3 regions of the Pantoea sp. R13S299 genome follow, and region 1 is predicted to be linked to each of the others. Evidence: predicted binding sites of a transcription regulator. Region 1 holds the regulator's gene; each other region holds the start of a gene.
The links. The regulator PurR, encoded in region 1, represses purine synthesis genes. The targets are predictions, from matches to a motif close to CANGCAAACGTTTGCNTG.
Positions count from the first base shown of each region.

Region 2: a site for PurR is predicted at 2,234-2,251, ahead of guaD (guanine deaminase). Genes of this name have one in related genera too.
Region 3: a site for PurR is predicted at 2,962-2,979, ahead of pyrC (dihydroorotase). Genes of this name have one in related genera too.

Region 1 covers NZ_JBLYEF010000001.1:984,814-990,684, forward strand. Annotated here, with positions in the region: gene punC (purine nucleoside transporter PunC) at 1-1,150, opposite strand, end outside; gene punR (DNA-binding transcriptional activator PunR) at 1,258-2,163, shown strand; gene purR (HTH-type transcriptional repressor PurR) at 2,160-3,185, opposite strand; gene ACN1CO_RS04845 (YnhF family membrane protein) at 3,467-3,556, shown strand; gene ACN1CO_RS04850 (C40 family peptidase) at 3,604-4,413, opposite strand; gene ACN1CO_RS04855 (Grx4 family monothiol glutaredoxin) at 4,779-5,114, shown strand; gene rnt (ribonuclease T) at 5,158-5,826, opposite strand.
Region 2 covers NZ_JBLYEF010000001.1:1,189,315-1,195,185, reverse strand. Annotated here, with positions in the region: gene ACN1CO_RS05860 (MDR family MFS transporter) at 1-87, shown strand, start outside; gene ACN1CO_RS05855 (DUF1161 domain-containing protein) at 127-423, opposite strand; gene ACN1CO_RS05850 (DUF1283 family protein) at 469-792, opposite strand; gene ACN1CO_RS05845 (YnfA family protein) at 926-1,252, shown strand; gene ydfG (bifunctional NADP-dependent 3-hydroxy acid dehydrogenase/3-hydroxypropionate dehydrogenase YdfG) at 1,284-2,030, opposite strand; gene guaD (guanine deaminase) at 2,428-3,756, shown strand; gene xdhA (xanthine dehydrogenase small subunit) at 3,753-5,195, shown strand; gene xdhB (xanthine dehydrogenase molybdopterin binding subunit) at 5,185-5,871, shown strand, end outside.
Region 3 covers NZ_JBLYEF010000001.1:675,344-681,214, reverse strand. Annotated here, with positions in the region: gene ACN1CO_RS03415 (Gfo/Idh/MocA family protein) at 1-35, opposite strand, end outside; gene ACN1CO_RS03410 (DUF480 domain-containing protein) at 37-678, opposite strand; gene rimJ (ribosomal protein S5-alanine N-acetyltransferase) at 695-1,285, opposite strand; gene grxB (glutaredoxin 2) at 1,584-2,231, shown strand; gene ACN1CO_RS03395 (lipoprotein) at 2,347-2,910, shown strand; gene pyrC (dihydroorotase) at 3,044-4,087, shown strand; gene dinI (DNA damage-inducible protein I) at 4,150-4,395, shown strand; gene ACN1CO_RS03380 (hypothetical protein) at 4,540-4,812, shown strand; gene bssS (biofilm formation regulator BssS) at 5,059-5,313, shown strand; gene solA (N-methyl-L-tryptophan oxidase) at 5,408-5,871, shown strand, end outside.

The DNA.
Region 1 (5,871 bases):
TTGCGGCACGCTGCATGGCGTAACCGATCAACGCGAGCACAATGGTCACCGCCATCATCAGCGTGGTGGTAAACAGCGCCTGAGTTAATCCGGCTGATACCGCCAGGCTGGCGGCGAAGCAGAGTCCTAACTGCAGGGTGTTCTGCAACGCGGCCGCTTTACCGGTGGCATCCGGGAAGGGCATCAGTGCGCTGGAAACCACAATCGGATAGATCGCACCGTTAGCCAGCGCCATCCCGCAGAACGGCACCATCAGGCTCACCAGCGTGCTGTTACCTGCAAGCGCAACCGCAAACAGTGCCATAATGCTCAGGCTGTAGACGCCCAGCAACCAGGGCAGCAACTGTGCGCCGTTAAAGCGGTTGAGCAGGGCGCGACAGCCGAATCCGCCGATTAAAAAGGCCAGGGTCTGTGGCACATAGCTCAGACCGATATCGGCGGGCGAGAGACCCAGATCCGCCAGAATAAAGGGCGAGCCAGTCAGCCAGGCAAAGAAGCTGGCAGAACAGGCAGAGTAGATCAGCACGTTGCCGCTGTAGACCCGCGATTTCAGCAGAGTAAAGAAGCCCGGCTGCGCCCTTTTTTCACCTGCAACTTTACGAACGGTGGGCAGACGCAGCGTGGTCATAATTAATGCCACCGCAATCAGTGTCAGCACCAGGAAAATCGAACGCCAGTGGAAGTGGCCTATCAGCCAGGCACCCAACAACGGCGCCAGTGCCGGAGAGAGCGCAACCAGCGGCATAATGGTGGCAAAGACTTTGTTGGCACGCGCAGCAGGGTAGCGATCCACCACCAGTGCCTGCCAGCTCACGGCCGCAGCACAGACGCCAATCGCCTGCACAAAGCGCAGCGCCAGCATCAGATAAATATCATTCACCCACAGCATGCCCGCACAGCCGATGCCAAACATCACCAGTCCGGCTAGCAGCACAGGTTTACGGCCGATGCGGTCGGAGAGCGGTCCCCAGAAGAGCTGACCTGTGGCGAAGCCTCCCAGAAAGAGACTCATACTGGCGCTGATCAGGCCGGGCGAGGTATTAAAGGTTTGCTGCATCGCACCAAAGGCGGGCAGGTACATATCCGTGGCTAAAAAGCCGAGCATGCTCAGCAGGGCAAGGTAAGGCATAAATCCTTTATTCGACAACATCTCATTCTCATATTTGCAGGATAAACGCGGCAGAGTGTAAGAGGTGCGTTTGCTGCTGTGAAACGGTAATATTTGCCGATTGCTGTTAAAATTTTTGAAGGCAGATTATGTGGTCAGAATATGCATTAGAAGTGGTTGACGCGGTCGCCCGTGGGGGCAGCTTCAGCGCGGCCGCGCAGGAGTTACATCGGGTGCCCTCTGCCATCAGCTACACGGTGCGCCAGCTGGAGAACTGGCTGGCAGTGCCGCTGTTTGAGCGTCAGCATCGCGAAGTGGTTCTCACTCCGGCAGGCGAGCATTTTGTCCGGGAAGGGCGCAGCGTCATCAAAAAAATGCTTGCCACCCGGCGACAGTGTCAGCAGCTCGCCAACGGCTGGCGCGGGCAGCTCAGCATTGCCGTTGACCGTATCGCCAAACCTCAGCGCACCCGGCAACTGGTCAAAGATTTCTATCGGCACTTCCCCGATATGGAGCTGATCATCAGCTATGAAGTCTTTAACGGCGTCTGGGATGCGCTGGCCGATGGTCGGGTGGAGGTCGCGATTGGGGCCACCCAGGCAATTCCGGTGGGCGGACGTTTTGCGTTTCGCGATATGGGCACCCTCAACTGGCGCTGCGTGGTCGCGCCCGATCATCCATTAACGCAGGCGAGCCAGATCGATGATGACACGCTGCGTAGCTGGCCTTCACTGGTGCTGGAAGATACCTCGCGAGCGCTGCCGCGCCGTATGACATGGACGCTGGATAACCAGCGCAGGCTGGTGGTGCCGGAATGGCAGACCGGTCTGGAGTGCGTGCAGGCGGGATTGTGTGTGGCGATGGTGCCGGGTCATCTTGCCAGACCCCTGCTCGACAGCGGCGATCTGGTGGAACTGACACTGCCAGTGGCATTTCCGGATAGCCCCTGCTGCGTCAGCTGGGCTGAGGATCGCGCATCACCGGCGACAGGCTGGTTGCTCAGCTATCTGGGTGATGCGCAAACGCTTAATCAGGAGTGGTTAAGCGAGGATTAGCGGCGATAATCGCGGAACGGACCATCGGCCACGGAACGGCGTTCAATCAGCGTGGGATGGACTTCGATCGTTTGTGAAATTTCACGCTTACTGGTGATGCGGTCCAGCAGCATATCCAGCGCTTTTTCACCCAGTTGGGCTTTAGGCTGATGCACGGTTGTCAGGGCCGGTGCGAAATAGCGGGCATTGCGCACATTGTCATAACCGATCACCGAAATATCCTGCGGGACGCGCAGGCCCATCTCGTCGGCGGCGCAAATCGCGCCCATCGCCATGATGTCACCGCCGCAGAACACCGCCGTCGGGCGCTGTTTCTGTGACAGGATCTGCTGCATCGCCTGATAGCCTGACTCCGGCTCGAAGTCACCCTGCACAATCCATTCGGCGCGCGGCTGAATACCTGCTTCTTCCAGCGCTTTCAGGAAACCGGCATGGCGTCCGCCACCGGTGTTGCGCTCCATCTGGCCGGGGATTGCACCAATATCACGGTGTCCGCGTTCAATCAGATAGCGTCCCGCCAGATAGCCGCCCTGGAAGGCATTATCCAGCACCGTGTCGGTGAAGTCGGCGCGCGACTCGCCCCAGTCCATCACCACCATCGGGATATTGCGGTTCTCTTCCAGCATCTGCAGCAGGTCGTCCGGATACTCAGAACACATCACCAGCAGACCATCGACGCGTTTCTGCGCCATCATGCTGAGATAGGCGCGCTGTTTTTGCAGATCGTTATGCGCATTACCCAGAATCAGCGTGTAGCCTTTGTCAAAACAGTGATTTTCAACCGCTTCAATAATTTCAGCGAAATAGGGCGCTTCGCTGGAGGTGGCAAGCAGGCCCAGCGTTTTGGTGTGGTTCACTTTCAGGCTGCGCGCGACGGCGCTCGGCGAGTAGTGTAGCTCTTTGATCGCCTGCCAGACCGCGTTGCGCGTCTCTTCAGCGACAAAGCGGGTTTTATTGATGACGTGCGAAACGGTGGTCGTTGAGACGCCGGCGCGTTTTGCCACATCTTTAATTGTTGCCATGAAAATCGGACTCCAGTGCTTATCTAACTCTATGATAAGCGTAGTGTTAAACGTTTGCGTCTGCTCAGGGTTTTTTCCGCAAAAATGCAGCTTTTCTGGCCGGTAAACAGGCCGCTGGCGGAGAATAAACGTCTTAAAAGATGCGCAAACGGAATCAGAGTTGCGCGCGTTGCGCAACAAAGGCGGGATTCTAACAAGGCTGGACGGATAAAACGAGATTTTTACCGGGTCGTGTGGGAAAATGCCATATCCCTATAAATTGTATGACTAAGGAGCAAGCAATGAGTACCGATCTGAAACTGGCGTTAATGACCTCCGTGGGCTGTTTGCTGATGATTGTGGCCTTTAGTTTTACTGCCATTCTGCACTAATAAAAAAAGCCGGGATTATCCCGGCTTTTTTCTGACTGAACTGCTGCTCAGCGAATGGTTCTCGGCGTCATCACCCGACGGGCACCGATGTAGTGGCGCTGCCAGTAATCTTCCCCTAATGCGCTGATCTGAATATCTTTGCCGGTACGTGGCGACTGAATAAACTTACCATCGCCCAGGTAAACGCCGACGTGGTCAGCCGTACCGCGACCGTTAATGCGGAAGAAGACCAGATCGCCTTTCTCCAGCGACTCACGCTTGATGGGCGCGGCGTCACGCAGGTGATACATCTCGTTAGCGGTACGCGGGATCTTAAACTTCACCAGATCTTTATAGGCGTACCAGACCAGACCGCTGCAATCGAAACCGGTATGGGGTGAGGTGCCGCCCCACTGATAAGGTTTACCTAACTGGCCCATCAGCTTGGTCATCGCGGTTTCGCGTGCCTTCTGATAACGCTGACGGTGGGATTTGCTCATTTTAATCGTGCCCGGCTCGCTGGTGGTGATCTCAGCCGTTTTCAGCTGGCGCTGATGACCATAGCGTTTCTTCTCTTTATTTTTTTCTTTGGTTTTGCTGATACGGGCGGTTTTAAGCGAGGTCTTCTTAGCAGGCGTCTGTTTAGCAGTGAGTTCGACTTTTTTCTGTTTTTTCGTTTTTAGTTTTTGAACAGGGCTGAGGCGAGTTTTTTTGGTCACCGTTTTTACCTGGCGACGCTTGCGGCGCTCATCGTCGCGCGCACTCTTTTTTTCTGCTTTATGCGTACTGACGTTCACCGGCGCGTGCGGGGAAGCAGCAGCGACGTTGAAAAACAGTTGCGCAAAGGCCAGCATGAAAAGCGTAATGATTAAACGCATAGTCCGTTGATTAGTTAAGTTGTCAGGGCCACTACGCACCGCGACAAAGTTGAGATTAATCTGATCCAGGATCAGCGCCCAGGCCATTCTAGTCCAGTTCGTTTAAAAACTGTAATGCCTTTTAATATTAATCTTTGCAACCCACGTAATCGCGTTGAAAATGAACATTTTCAGCGTCTTATATCAACGAAATTATTACGAATTATTAAACTGTTACCAGCTGTTAATAATCAGGAAATCAGGCGTCCCGAAGCGGGACTTAACAATGATGGCGATTTAATCGGGCAGCGGTCAAAATCTCATTTTCAGTCACGCTGCGAAGTCGCTACAATAAACAAACACGAAGTGACGAATTAAGGAAGGCAATAATGAGTACTGTAGAAAAAATTCAGCGCCAGATCGCAGAAAACCCGATCCTGCTGTACATGAAAGGTTCCCCGAAACTGCCTAGCTGCGGTTTCTCTGCACAGGCGGTACAGGCGCTGTCAGCCTGTGGTGAGCGTTTTGCTTACGTGGATATTCTGCAGAACCCGGACATTCGTGCCGAGATGCCGAAATTCGCTAACTGGCCAACTTTCCCGCAGCTGTGGGTTGATGGCGAGCTGGTCGGTGGCTGCGACATTATCGTTGAGATGTTACAACGTGGTGAACTGCAGACGCTGATCAAAGAGACTGCAGAAAAGTTTAAAGAAGCAGAATAAAAAAAGGCCGACATCATGTCGGCCTTTTTCATTGCGGCATCCCTTATGCGGATGTCGTGGCTTCTGCATCACCTTCCGCGAAGGGCAGTGGCCAGCCACCTAACCGTTTCCAGCGGTTCACCAGCTCGCAGAACAGCGTTGCCGTCTGCTGAGTGTCATAAAGCGCCGAATGCGCCTGCGTACTATCAAACTCCATTCCTGCCGCAATACAGGCTTTCGCCAGTACCGTCTGACCCAGCACCAGTCCGCTCAGCGCTGCGGTATCAAAGGTGGCAAACGGGTGAAACGGATTGCGCTTCAGGCTGGCACGTTCCGCCGCCGCTGACATAAAGTTCAGGTCGAAGGTGGCATTGTGCGCCACCATAATGGCGCGATTACAGCCGCTGTCTTTAATGCCCTTGCGCACCATTTTGAAAATGGCGTGTAGCGCATCATATTCACTAACTGCGCCGCGAAGCGGATTACTCGGATCGATACCGGTAAAGGCCAGCGCTTCCGGATGCAGCAGCGAACCGACAAAAGGTTCGACGTTGAAGTGCAGCGTCTGGTCGATCTGAATCCATCCCTCTTCATCCATTTTCAGCGTGATAGCGGCAATTTCCAGTAACGCATCGGTTTGCGCATTGAAACCGGCGGTTTCAACGTCGATCACCACCGGATAGAAGCCACGGAAACGTTGATTGAGTGCATTAGGGGAATTCGATTCAGACATCAGGATCTCGTTGCAGAAAAAGGGCAGCGCGTATTATGGCAAAAA
Region 2 (5,871 bases), 200 kb from region 1:
GTGTTCGTCGTGGCACTGGTGATTGCGCTGTTTGCGGTGGGTGTGGCATGGATGATGCCGCGTCAGCGGCCGGAACAGGCGGACTAGCAGGCAGGGCGACAGGATGTCGCCCTGATTTGAATCTGACTACTGTGCAGGCGCGTCCTGCGAACTGCCGGCACTTGCAGGGACGCTGGCTTCGTCGTCACGTCCTGTGCGCTTATAAACAATCTTTTGTGTGTCGTTTTCACAATGTCCGACGACCTGACCGCCCGCCTGATCAACCTGATCGTTGGCGACAACGTCGAGACTAAAACCTGATTCAGGCACACCGTTCTGAATGATTTTCTGGCTGATATCAGCTTTCACCGATTCACAGGATGCCTGTGCCATCAGCGGCAGAGCTAAAAACGCCGCGCTTAACAAAACCCTCTGTAGCTTCATCTCGTCTTCCTTATGTTAGTCGTCCGTCATTACTATAGCTCAAATTTACGGCGCTACCGGGCGACCTGAACGACGATCCAGGCAACGCAGGGTGGTTGGCTCCCAGTAGGCGTTGAGATTGAGGCTCTGCTCGCATTTGTCGCGGGTATCAAAGGCGCGATCGGTCTTATCAAACTCTTTTTCAACGCGGGTGTTCACTTTGTTACGCAGCATACGCGTGTCATTCCATTGCTCTTTATCCTGACGCGCCGTTTCATTGCCCAGCGCGGTGCTGCCATCTTCAATGATCAGACGGTTGGTAGTCGCGCCAGCGTTTAAAGCCATACCAGACAGCAGAACCATCAGAACGGCAGGGATCATTTTTTTCATCACACTATCCTTTAGTTAACGCAAACATCGCCATCCAGGATGGCTGTTGCAGCGAGTACTCATAGTATATCATCGCCGTTTCTTTGCTCACCAGTGGTGAGACGTTTGTTTACGTTCAGGAGAGGTAAGGGTGCTGATTAAGACCGCCTTGCTGTTTTTTGTTACCGCACTGGCGGAGATCACCGGCTGCTTTCTGCCGTGGCTGTGGCTGAAAAAGGGCGGATCGGCCTGGCTGTTATTGCCTGCAGCGGCCAGTCTGGCGCTGTTTGTCTGGCTGCTGACCCTGCATCCGGCTGCCAGCGGACGGGTGTATGCCGCCTACGGTGGCGTCTATGTACTCACCGCACTGCTCTGGTTACGGGTGGTGGATGGCGTGAAGTTAAGCGCGTGGGACTGGAGCGGGGCACTGATCGCGTTCAGTGGCATGCTGATCATCGTGCTGGGCTGGGGACGCGGCTAACGCCAGCCGGACGGGCTGGCGCTAAAGAGTGTTACGGCTTGTGGACTTTCAGACCCGCCAGCGTCTGGCTGACCGGCATCATCTCAAGGCTGTTGATGTTGACATGCTTAGGCAGTGTGGCGACCCACCAGACCGCTTCTGTCACATCTTCCGGCGTCAGCGCTTTTGCACCTTCATAAACCTGACCCGCTTTGTCATCATCGCCTTTAAAACGCACGTTGGAAAACTCCGTGCCGCCAACCAGTCCCGGTTCAATGTCGGTCACGCGCAGCGCGGTGCCGTGCAGATCGGTACGCAGGTTAAGGCTGAACTGGCGAACAAAGGCCTTGGTCGCACCATAAACGTTGCCACCGGCATACGGCCAGCTACCGGCAATCGAACCGATATTGATGATATGACCTACATCACGCTCCACCATCTGTGGCAGCAGGGCGCGAGTCATGTAGACCAGGCCTTTGGTGTTGGTGTCGATCATGTTTTCCCAGTCATCAACGTTGGCCTTGTGCGCAGGCTCAATGCCCAGCGCCAGACCGGCGTTGTTAACCAGCACATCGATATTGCGCCATTCAGCCGGTAACTGTGCCACCGCTTCTTCGATAGCGGCACGATTACGCACATCCAGCTGCACGGTATACAGGTTCTCGCCCAGCTCATCCTTCAGCGCTTTTAAACGTTCGGCGCGGCGTCCGGTGGCAATCACTTTGTGGCCATTCTCAATAAAGCGGCGGGTGATGCTTTCACCAAAACCAGCGGTCGCGCCGGTGACAAAAATAATCATCTCACTGTTCCTTATGCCATTTTCAGAGTCGTTGGCTTCACCATAGCATTTCGTTTCCGCTTCTGCGCGTGGAAAAGCAGCCCTGCCTGTAAACGGATTTTACCATGCTATCCGCTGCGCCTTTATGGGGCAGCCTGCACCTGAAAAGGGCAGATTTACGGACAGCAGGCCATACTCAGAATGATTACTGTGCGCCAATCCGCATCGCAACCGTTTGCATCCACTCCGCAAACGGTTGCTAAGCCTCAAGAGGCCAGTTTTGTTGCGCAACACCCTCTTTTTTTGGTTATTTTATTGATATATAAGAATTTTATTCCATTCCAGTTCTGGCACGCAGGTTGCAAGGTTTAGATCATCATCTGCACATTAAAATCGCGCATTCAGAAAGGACATACCCATGCTATCAGCAACCGACACGGCGATACGCGCCAGCTTCTTTGACTTTACTGGCGTGGTGGATCATCCCGACGACCTGGCCGGGCAGGCGCGCTATCTGGAGGATGGGGTGCTGTTGCTGCGTGATGGACACGTGGTGGGGCTGGATAGCTGGGAGAACAGCGAGGCGCTGCTGGCGGGTCATCCGGTGACCGACCTGCGCGGCAAACTGATCGTGCCGGGATTTGTCGATACCCACATTCACTATCCGCAGACAGAGATGATTGGCGCTTTCGGCGAACAACTGCTGGAGTGGCTGAATCACTACACCTTCCCGGTCGAAGCGCAGTATCACTGCCCGGATCACGCTGCAAAAATGTCCGCCTTCTTCCTGCATCAGCTGCTCTCTAACGGCACCACCAGCGCGCTGGTGTTTGGCACCGTTCATCCACAATCGGTGGAGGCGCTGTTCAGCGCCGCCGAAGCTCTGAACATGCGGCTGATCGCCGGTAAAGTGATGATGGATCGCAATGCGCCCGACAATCTCACCGAAACCCCGGAACAGAGCTACCAGCAGACGCGGGCGCTGATTAAGCGCTGGCACCAGCGTGGACGCCTGAGCTATGCCCTGACGCCGCGCTTTGCACCGACTTCATCCCCGCAGCTTCTGGCAAAAGTGCAACAGCTGCGTCAGGAGTTCCCGGACACCTGGCTGCATACCCATCTCAGCGAAAACCCGCAGGAGGTCGCGTGGGTGAAAGAGCTGTTCCCGGAGCGTGAGGGCTATCTGGATGTTTATCATCATCACCAGCTGACCGGCCGCCGCAGCGTCTTTGCGCACTGCCTGCATCTGGAGGAGGAAGAGTGGCAGTGTCTGCACGATACCGGCTCTTCTATTGCCTTCTGTCCCACCTCGAACCTGTTCCTCGGCAGCGGCCTGTTTAACATCAAGCGCAGCTGGCAGCAGGGCGTGAAAGTGGGGATCGGCACCGATGTCGGCGCAGGCACCACCTTTAACATGCTGCAGACCCTGGGCGAAGCCTACAAAGTGGGTCAGCTACAGCACTACCGGCTCAGCGCCGCCGAAGCCTTTTATCACGCCACGCTGGGCGGGGCACGCGCGCTGGATCTCGACCACGCAATCGGGAATTTCAACATCGGCAAAGAGGCAGACTTTGTGGTGCTCGACCCGGCGGTCTCTGCGCTGCAGCAGTTGCGCATCGGCAACAGCAAAGATATCTGGGAAAAACTGTTTGTATTAATGACGCTGGGCGACGACCGCAACATTGCCCAGACCTGGGTCGGCGGTCGTCCGGTCTGGCAGCGCGATGCACAGGAGCAAGCCGCATGATCCAGTTTCTGTTAAATAACCAGCTGGTCAGTGAAGATGCGCTCGACCCGAATCTCACGGTGCTCAACTACCTGCGCACCCGGCAGCATCGTCCTGGCACCAAAGAGGGCTGCGCCTCAGGCGACTGCGGCGCGTGCAGCGTCACTCTCGGCAAGGCCGTCGGGGGAGAAATGCAGTATGAAACGATTAACAGCTGCCTGACGCTGGTCTCTGCGTTACAGGGCAAGCAGCTGATCACAGTCGAGGATCTGCGTCATGGTCGCGCACTGCATCCTGCGCAGCAGGCGATGGTCGACTGCCACGGTTCGCAATGCGGATTCTGCACGCCAGGTTTTGTGATGTCGCTGTTCAGTCTGCAAAAAAAGGCAGCGGGCTGGGATCGTCATCAGGCGGAGACCGCGCTGGCGGGCAACCTCTGCCGCTGCACCGGCTACCGGCCCATCATGGCTGCCGCCGAACAGCTCTGCTCGCAGCCGGTCACGGACCAGTTTGATCACAGCGCTGCCGCCACCGTGCAGCGGCTGGAGGCGCTGGCCACCCCGGAGATGCAGGAGATAGGTGGTGAGGGTCGCCGCTGCTTCCTGCCCAAAACCCCGTCTCAGCTGGCCGAAATCTATCTGGCCCATCCCGATGCGAAGCTGATTGCCGGTGGCACCGATCTCAGCCTGATGATTACCCAGCAGCATAAGAGAATACCGCTGCTGATTGCGCTGGAGCAGGTTGCCGCGCTGAAAGTCTGCAGCGAGTTTGACGATCACTACCTTCTGGGCGCAGGTGCATCGCTGCAGCAGGTCAGCGAGTTTCTTGCCAGCCGCATTCCTGGCGTCAGCGAGATGCTGCAGCGCTTTGCTTCACTGCAAATCCGCCTGCAGGGCACACTTGGCGGTAACATCGGCAACGCCTCCCCGATAGGCGATGCCTCGCCAGTGCTGCTGGCCCTGAATGCCAGCCTGTTGTTACAGCGCGGTGAGCAGCAGCGGAGCCTTCCGCTGGACCAGTTCTTTACCGGCTATCGCCAGACGCAGCTGGAAAAAGGGGAGTTTATCCGCGCTATTCGTATCGATAAAGTGACGGTGTCACCTGATTTTGTCGCCTGGAAAGTGTCTAAACGGCTGGATGATGATATCTCCGCCGTGTTCGCCGCCTTTAACCTGCAAATCGAACAGGGCGTGGTGAGTTCCGCCCGTATCGCCTTTGGCGGCATGGCAGCGACGCCGCTACGCGCCCGCCACTGTGAACAGGCGCTGATGGGCCAGCCACTGAATGCCGTGACGGTGTCACGTGCAGCCGCCGCGCTGGAGGAAGATTTCCAGCCGCTCTCCGATTTCCGCGCCAGCAGTGACTACCGCCTTCAGGTGGCAAGAAACCTGCTACGCCGCTACTGGCATCGCCACAACGGCGAAATCACCTGCCTCGAGGTCTCCCGCTATGTCTCATAATCGTCCTGAACTCAACGAAGAGGTGATCAAGGCACAGTATGCCGCGGATTTACAGAGCGGCGTGGGTCGCAGTCACCGCCATGAGAGCGCGGAAAAACATGTCTCCGGCGAGGCGCGTTTTATCGACGACAAACCGGAATTGCCGGGTCTGCTGCATCTCTGCCCGCGTCTGAGTGAACACGCGCACGCGCGGATTCTGCATATAGACGTGCAGCCGTGCTATGCCATTCCTGGCGTCGTGAGTGTTTTAACCTGGCAGGATGTGCCTGGCATCAATGATGTCGGGCCGCTGGAGCCGGGCGATCCTCTGCTGGCCCATGACAAAGTGGAATACCTGGGGCAGATCGTGATCGCGGTGGCGGCGGAATCCCCTGACGCTGCGCGTCTTGGCGCGGCCGCAGCGGTGATTGAATATGACGTGCTGGAACCGCTGCTGGATGTGGAGCAGGCGCTGGCGCAGGGCAGCTTTGTGCAGGAACCGCACATCCACCAGCGCGGGGATGTGGATGCGGCGCTGGCGCGTGCGCCGCATCGGGTCAGCGGGTCGTTTCATATTGGCGGCCAGGAGCATTTCTATCTGGAAACCCAGACGGCGATGGTCATTCCTGGCGAAGATCAGCAGCTACAGGTCTTCTCCTCAACCCAGAATCCCACCGAAGTGCAGAAGCTGGTAGCG
Region 3 (5,871 bases), 310 kb from region 1:
CCGCCTAATCCCACCACGCCAATACGTAATGTCATCTCAGCTCTCCGTTTGCAGCAGTTGGGTGAGTTGGGCCTGAAGCTCTGCGACCTGCTGCTCCAGTGTGGCAACGCGTGCCGCCAGATCGCCCTGCTCTTCTGGGGCGTCAGCGGCGGCCTGCGGTTGATCACGTTCATCGCCCAGCAGATGCATAAAGCGGCTTTCGCGCTTACCTGACTCCCGCGCCAATCGGATTACCTGAGCACTGTCGTCACGCTGCATTAAGCCTTCCAGCGTCTGCTCGACTTCGCTGACGTCACTGAACTCGTGCAGACGTCCGCTGCGGGTGCGCAGCTCACCGGGTGTCTGGGGTCCGCGCAACAGCAGCAGGGTCAGCAGGGCGACTTCCGCGCTGTTGAGCTTTAGCGCGCCAAACGCAGAGTTACAGAAACGCTGCTCATATTTCACCACCCGCTGTCCGGCGGCGCTGCTGGCCGTGATCAGATGCCGTTTTTCCAGCAGGTCGAGCTGATTCTGTACCTCGCTTTCACTCAGCTCCATTACCGGCTCGCGGTTCGATTTCTGATTACAGGCCACCACAACACCGTTCAGTGACAGTGGATACTGTTCCGGCGTCGTCACCTGCTTCTCCAGCAGGCAGCCCAGCACGCGCATTGCCTGCGCCGATAAAACCATCTTCATGCTCGCATCCTCATTATTATCCACGCCGGTCAGGCGTCCATTCCCGCAGGGTTAAGGCTGTCAGCACGTGATCCTGCCAGCGTCCGTCAATGAGCAGATAATCTTTAGCGTAACCCTCTTTCTCAAAGCCGAGTCGCGCCAGCAGATCGCCGCTGCGCTGGTTGTGCGGCATGTAGTTCGCCATGATGCGGTGAATATGCTGCTGGCGCTGCATGTAGCGGATAGCCGACTGCAACGCTTCAAACATCAGGCCCTGTCCCTGCCACTTTTCGCCCAGTGAATAGCCGAGGTAGCAGGCGTGAAACGATCCGCGCAGCACGTTGCTGAAGTTCGCCACGCCCCGCACTTCGGTTTCATCGCTGTCCATGAGGATAAAATAGAAGGCCGTTCCCTGCTTATGCATGTCGGAAATCAGCCCGAGCCGTGCCTGCCAGCCCGACGGATAACAGTGGCTGTCATCGCGCACCGGCTCCCAGGGTTTTAAAAACAGGCGGTTTTCCGAATAGTAATCTGCCATTCGCCAGGCATCACGTTCGTGAACCAGACGGACCACCAGACGATCGGTGGTTAATCGCACCCTGGGCGCGGCAGAACGATAGCCAAACATCCTGACTCCTGAAATCAATGGCTGATAGAGCTGAGCCGTCATTACCCGGCTTTCACTATAACCGCCGCCTGGGCTGCGGTAAAACGTTACAGCGGTTTCGCCATAAAGAGGTTGATTTTGCTCTGTTATCGCAGCGGTCAACAAACTGTACAGGCGGCTTCAGCCGCCGATCCGGTCACGCATCTGACAGGCCGGTTTGCCCTGTGGGGTAATCTCTTCCATACTTTTTACGCGCCCGAAAACAGGATGAATTGATTCATTCTGTTAAACAGTCAACCTCTGAACACGGGAGATCAGGATGAAGCTCTATATCTATGACCACTGCCCTTTCTGCGTAAAAGCGCGAATGATTTTTGGCCTGAAAAATAAGCCGGTTGAGCTGGTGGTGATGCTCAACGACGATGAAGAGACGCCGAAACGACTGATTGGTCAGAAAATGGCACCGATTCTGCAAAAGCAGGATGGCAGTGCGATGCCTGAGAGCATGGAGATCGTGCATTACGTCGATCAGCTGGATCGCGAACCGCTGATCACCGGCGCACTGAACCCGGCGATTGGCGAGTGGCTGCGTCACATGAACAGCTACGTGAATAAGCTGCTGTTGCCGCGCATTGCAGACGCCGCGTTTGCCGAATTCGCCACCCCGGAGGCGCGTGACTATTTCCGCACTAAAAAGCAGGCCAGCATCGGTGATTTCGGGACGCTGAAAAGTCACTCAGCCGGGCTGATTAAAAATGTCAGCCAGGATCTGCGCAAGCTGGACAAGTTAATCGAACAACCTAATGCGGTAAACGGCGAGCTGTCGGAAGATGATTTCAATCTCTTCCCGTTGCTGCGCTCGCTGACGCTGGTGGCCGGTATCGACTGGCCCGCACGGGTCGCTGACTACCGCGATAATATGGCCAAACAGACCCAGGTCAATCTGCTCTCCTCGATAGCCCACTAATCCTGCCCCGATGAGAGACGCTGCGGCGTTTCTCATCTCTTTCCTGATGACACCCGCCACGCATTCAGGCAGGCTATGCCCTGTTTACTGGCTCTGATATTCAGGATAAAGATCGATGAAAAAGGCATTTTTCGGGCTGACGGCCCTGTTGATCGCGCTGCTGGTGAGCGGCTGTAATCAACTGACGCAATACACTATCAGCGAACAGGAAGTGAATCAGGCGCTGCAGAAGCACAACAACTACGAGAAAGATATTGGCGTCTCCGGACTGGTTAACGCGCACATTGTGCTGAACAACCTGACCAGTCAGATTGGCCGCGAAGAGCCGGGTAAAGTGACACTCTCCGGCAACGCAAAAATCAACGTGACCTCGCTGTTTGGCCCGCAGCAGGCCGATATGCAACTGAAGATGCGTGCTCAGCCGGTCTATGACCAGCAGCAGGGCGCCATCTATCTGCGCGATCTGGAGATTGTTGATGCGCAGGTTGCGCCGGAAAAAATGGCCTCCATCATGAAGACGCTGACCCCTTATCTGAATCAGTCGCTGAAAAGCTATTTCGATCAGACCCCGGCTTACGTCCTGAGTGCTGACCGCAGCAAAGGCGAGTCGCTGGCGAAGAAGTTTGCCAAAGGGCTGGAAGTGAAACCCGGCGAACTGGTCATTCCCTTCACGCAGTAACTCCAATCTCCGCGCCCCTGGCGCGGATTTTCATTACCGGCATAAAAAGCAGGTGCAAACGGTTGCCTGAATCCTTATGCTTAGACCCCGGCCAAAACACGCCTTTTGTTTCCCTTCTGCCGGAGCTTCACTGATGACAGCACAACCTCAGCAACTTACCCTGCGTCGCCCTGACGACTGGCATATTCATCTGCGTGACGATGAGATGCTCAAAACGGTCCTGCCCTATACCAGCGCGGTGAATGGTCGTGCCATTGTGATGCCTAACCTGGTGCCGCCGGTGACCAGCGTAGCGGCAGGTGAAGCGTACCGCGATCGCATCCTGGCGGCGCTGCCTGCCGATCACGCCTTTACGCCGCTGATGACCTGCTATCTGACCGACTCGCTGGATCCTGATGAGCTTGAGCGCGGCTTTACCGCGGGTCTGTTTACCGCGGCTAAGCTCTATCCGGCACACGCCACCACCAACTCCAGCCATGGCGTGACCAATATCGCGTCGATCGCCCGCGTGCTGGAGCGGATGCAGAAGCTCGGTATGCCACTGCTGATCCACGGTGAAGTGACCGATGCGCATATCGACATCTTTGACCGCGAAGCCCGGTTTATCGAAACGGTGATGGTGCCGCTGCGCAGCCAGTTTCCGGCACTGAAAGTGGTGATGGAGCACATTACGACGCAGGACGCCGCTGACTATGTCGCTGATGCTGATGAGACGCTGGGCGCGACCATTACGCCGCAGCATCTGATGTTTAACCGCAACCACATGCTGGTGGGCGGGATTCGTCCACACCTCTACTGCCTGCCGATTCTTAAACGCAACGTGCATCAGGAGGCGCTGCGCAAAGTAGTGGCGAGCGGAAATCCTCGCTTCTTCCTCGGCACCGACACCGCGCCGCATCTGCGTCATCTCAAAGAAGCCAGCTGCGGCTGTGCCGGCGTCTTTAATGCGCCGACGTCGTTGCCCGCTTACGCTACCGTATTTGAAGAGCTGAACGCGCTGGCGCATTTTGAAGCGTTCTGTTCTGAAAATGGCCCGCGTTTCTACGGCCTGCCGCTGAATGAAGGGACGATTACGCTGGTGCGTGAACCCTGGCAGGTGCCAGAGTCAATTGCACTCGGCAGCCACTCACTGGTGCCATTCCTGGCAGGTGAAACCCTGAACTGGCGCATCGCATAATTTTACTTGCCTCCGGCCCATCGATACTGTAAATATATACAGCATCTTAACCGGAGGCTATTATGCGCGTTGAAATTACCGTATCCAATACCCGACCTCTTCCTGCTGGCGCGATTGAAGCGTTAAGCGATGAATTATCGCGCCGCATTGATGAACAGTTCCCTGACTCGACCAATCACGTCAAGGTACGTTACGCCAGTGCCAACAATCTCAGCGTGCTGGGCGGTGGAAAAGAGACGCGCGACCAGATCAGCGAAATCCTGCAGCAGACGTGGGAAAGCGCTGATGACTGGTTCATTACTGATTAACCGCCACTGTGCTTTTTTTCCGGGTGTCGCCACCCGGTTTTTTTATCTTTTCTCCCCTCTCGCACTTCCCTCTCTCTGCATCTAGACTCTGAATGATCAATGCCCTATCCTTGCGCTCGTCACGCATAACAGGAGGTGCGCACCATGACTACTGATAAACCGGAAGAGGCGATGACCTTTGGTGAGTTGTTAGCACTGATTGGTGATCAAAAGCGTCGTTTAACGGTGCTGGAAAATGCTTTTTCCAGTCTGATTTTCTGTCTTGACGATCGTGCCAGTCAGCTGCTGGTGCACAATCTGTCGCTGGAAGCCCAAAATCAAAACCATGATGAGCAGCTTCAGCAGCACTTTGCCCGTCTGGCAGAAACATTGCAGAAACGCGGCGGCGGTATTGTGCCGGAAGCCCCGACACTCTGAGCACGCTCACGCGGCTTAACCCGCGTTTTGCCGGCCCATTGAATAGTGATTAGAATGCCTGCCCGCCAGGCATTTTATTTTTTCCCCCCCGCCTTTCAAACGCAAATATTCTGTGAGAAGCTGACTCACGGCCTTTTTAAAGCAGTGACTCCCTGGTTTACTGTTATAATTGTTTCGCTATTGGAATAAAAAAGCCGCATTGAACCTCACCATGCACTTCGTTTAACGAGTAATAAGGAGGTTATAATGGACAGAAGAAAAGACGTTATTCAGACTCATCCGCTGGTGGGCTGGGATATCAGTACCGTTGATAGCTATGACGCCATGATGATCCGCCTGCACTCGCTGTCGTCGCAGGATCAAAAAGAAGAAGAAGCGGATGTTGGCCCGACTTACTGGCTGACAACGGATGTGGCAAGGCAGTTTATCTCGATTCTCGAAGCGGGCATCGCCAAGATAGAATCAGCCGAGCAGATAGAACGACTCCTCAATAAGCATTAATTTCTGCCGCATCAAAGAGGCGCCCTCAGGGGTGCCTTTTTCGTTTCTGTTTCTGGTATGCTTTTGATTATCTGACTCTTAGAGCGTAGTTACCATGATTTATGATCTTATCGTCGTCGGCAGCGGCTCAGTGGGCGCAGCCGCAGGCTACTATGCCACTCAGGCGGGTTTGTCGGTACTCATGATCGACAGCGCCCATCCTCCCCACAATCAGGGCACGCATCATGGCGAGAGCCGGCTGATTCGTCACGCCTATGGTGAAGGCGAACGCTATGTTCCCCTGGTCCTGCGGGCGCAGACGCTGTGGGATGAGCTGGAACAGCGTGCCGGTGAACGCATCATGCATCGCAGCGGCGTACTCAACCTTGCGCCGATTCAGTCGCCTTTTATTCAGAACGTTATCGACAGCGCCTCACGCTGGCAGCTCAACATCGAGGTGATGCAGCCCGATGAAGTGCGCAAGCGCTGGCCGCAAATCAACGTACCTGAAGGTTATCTGGGCGTCTTTGAGCCGGAGTCCGGTTATCTAAAGTGTGAGCAGGCCGTTCGCAGCTGGAT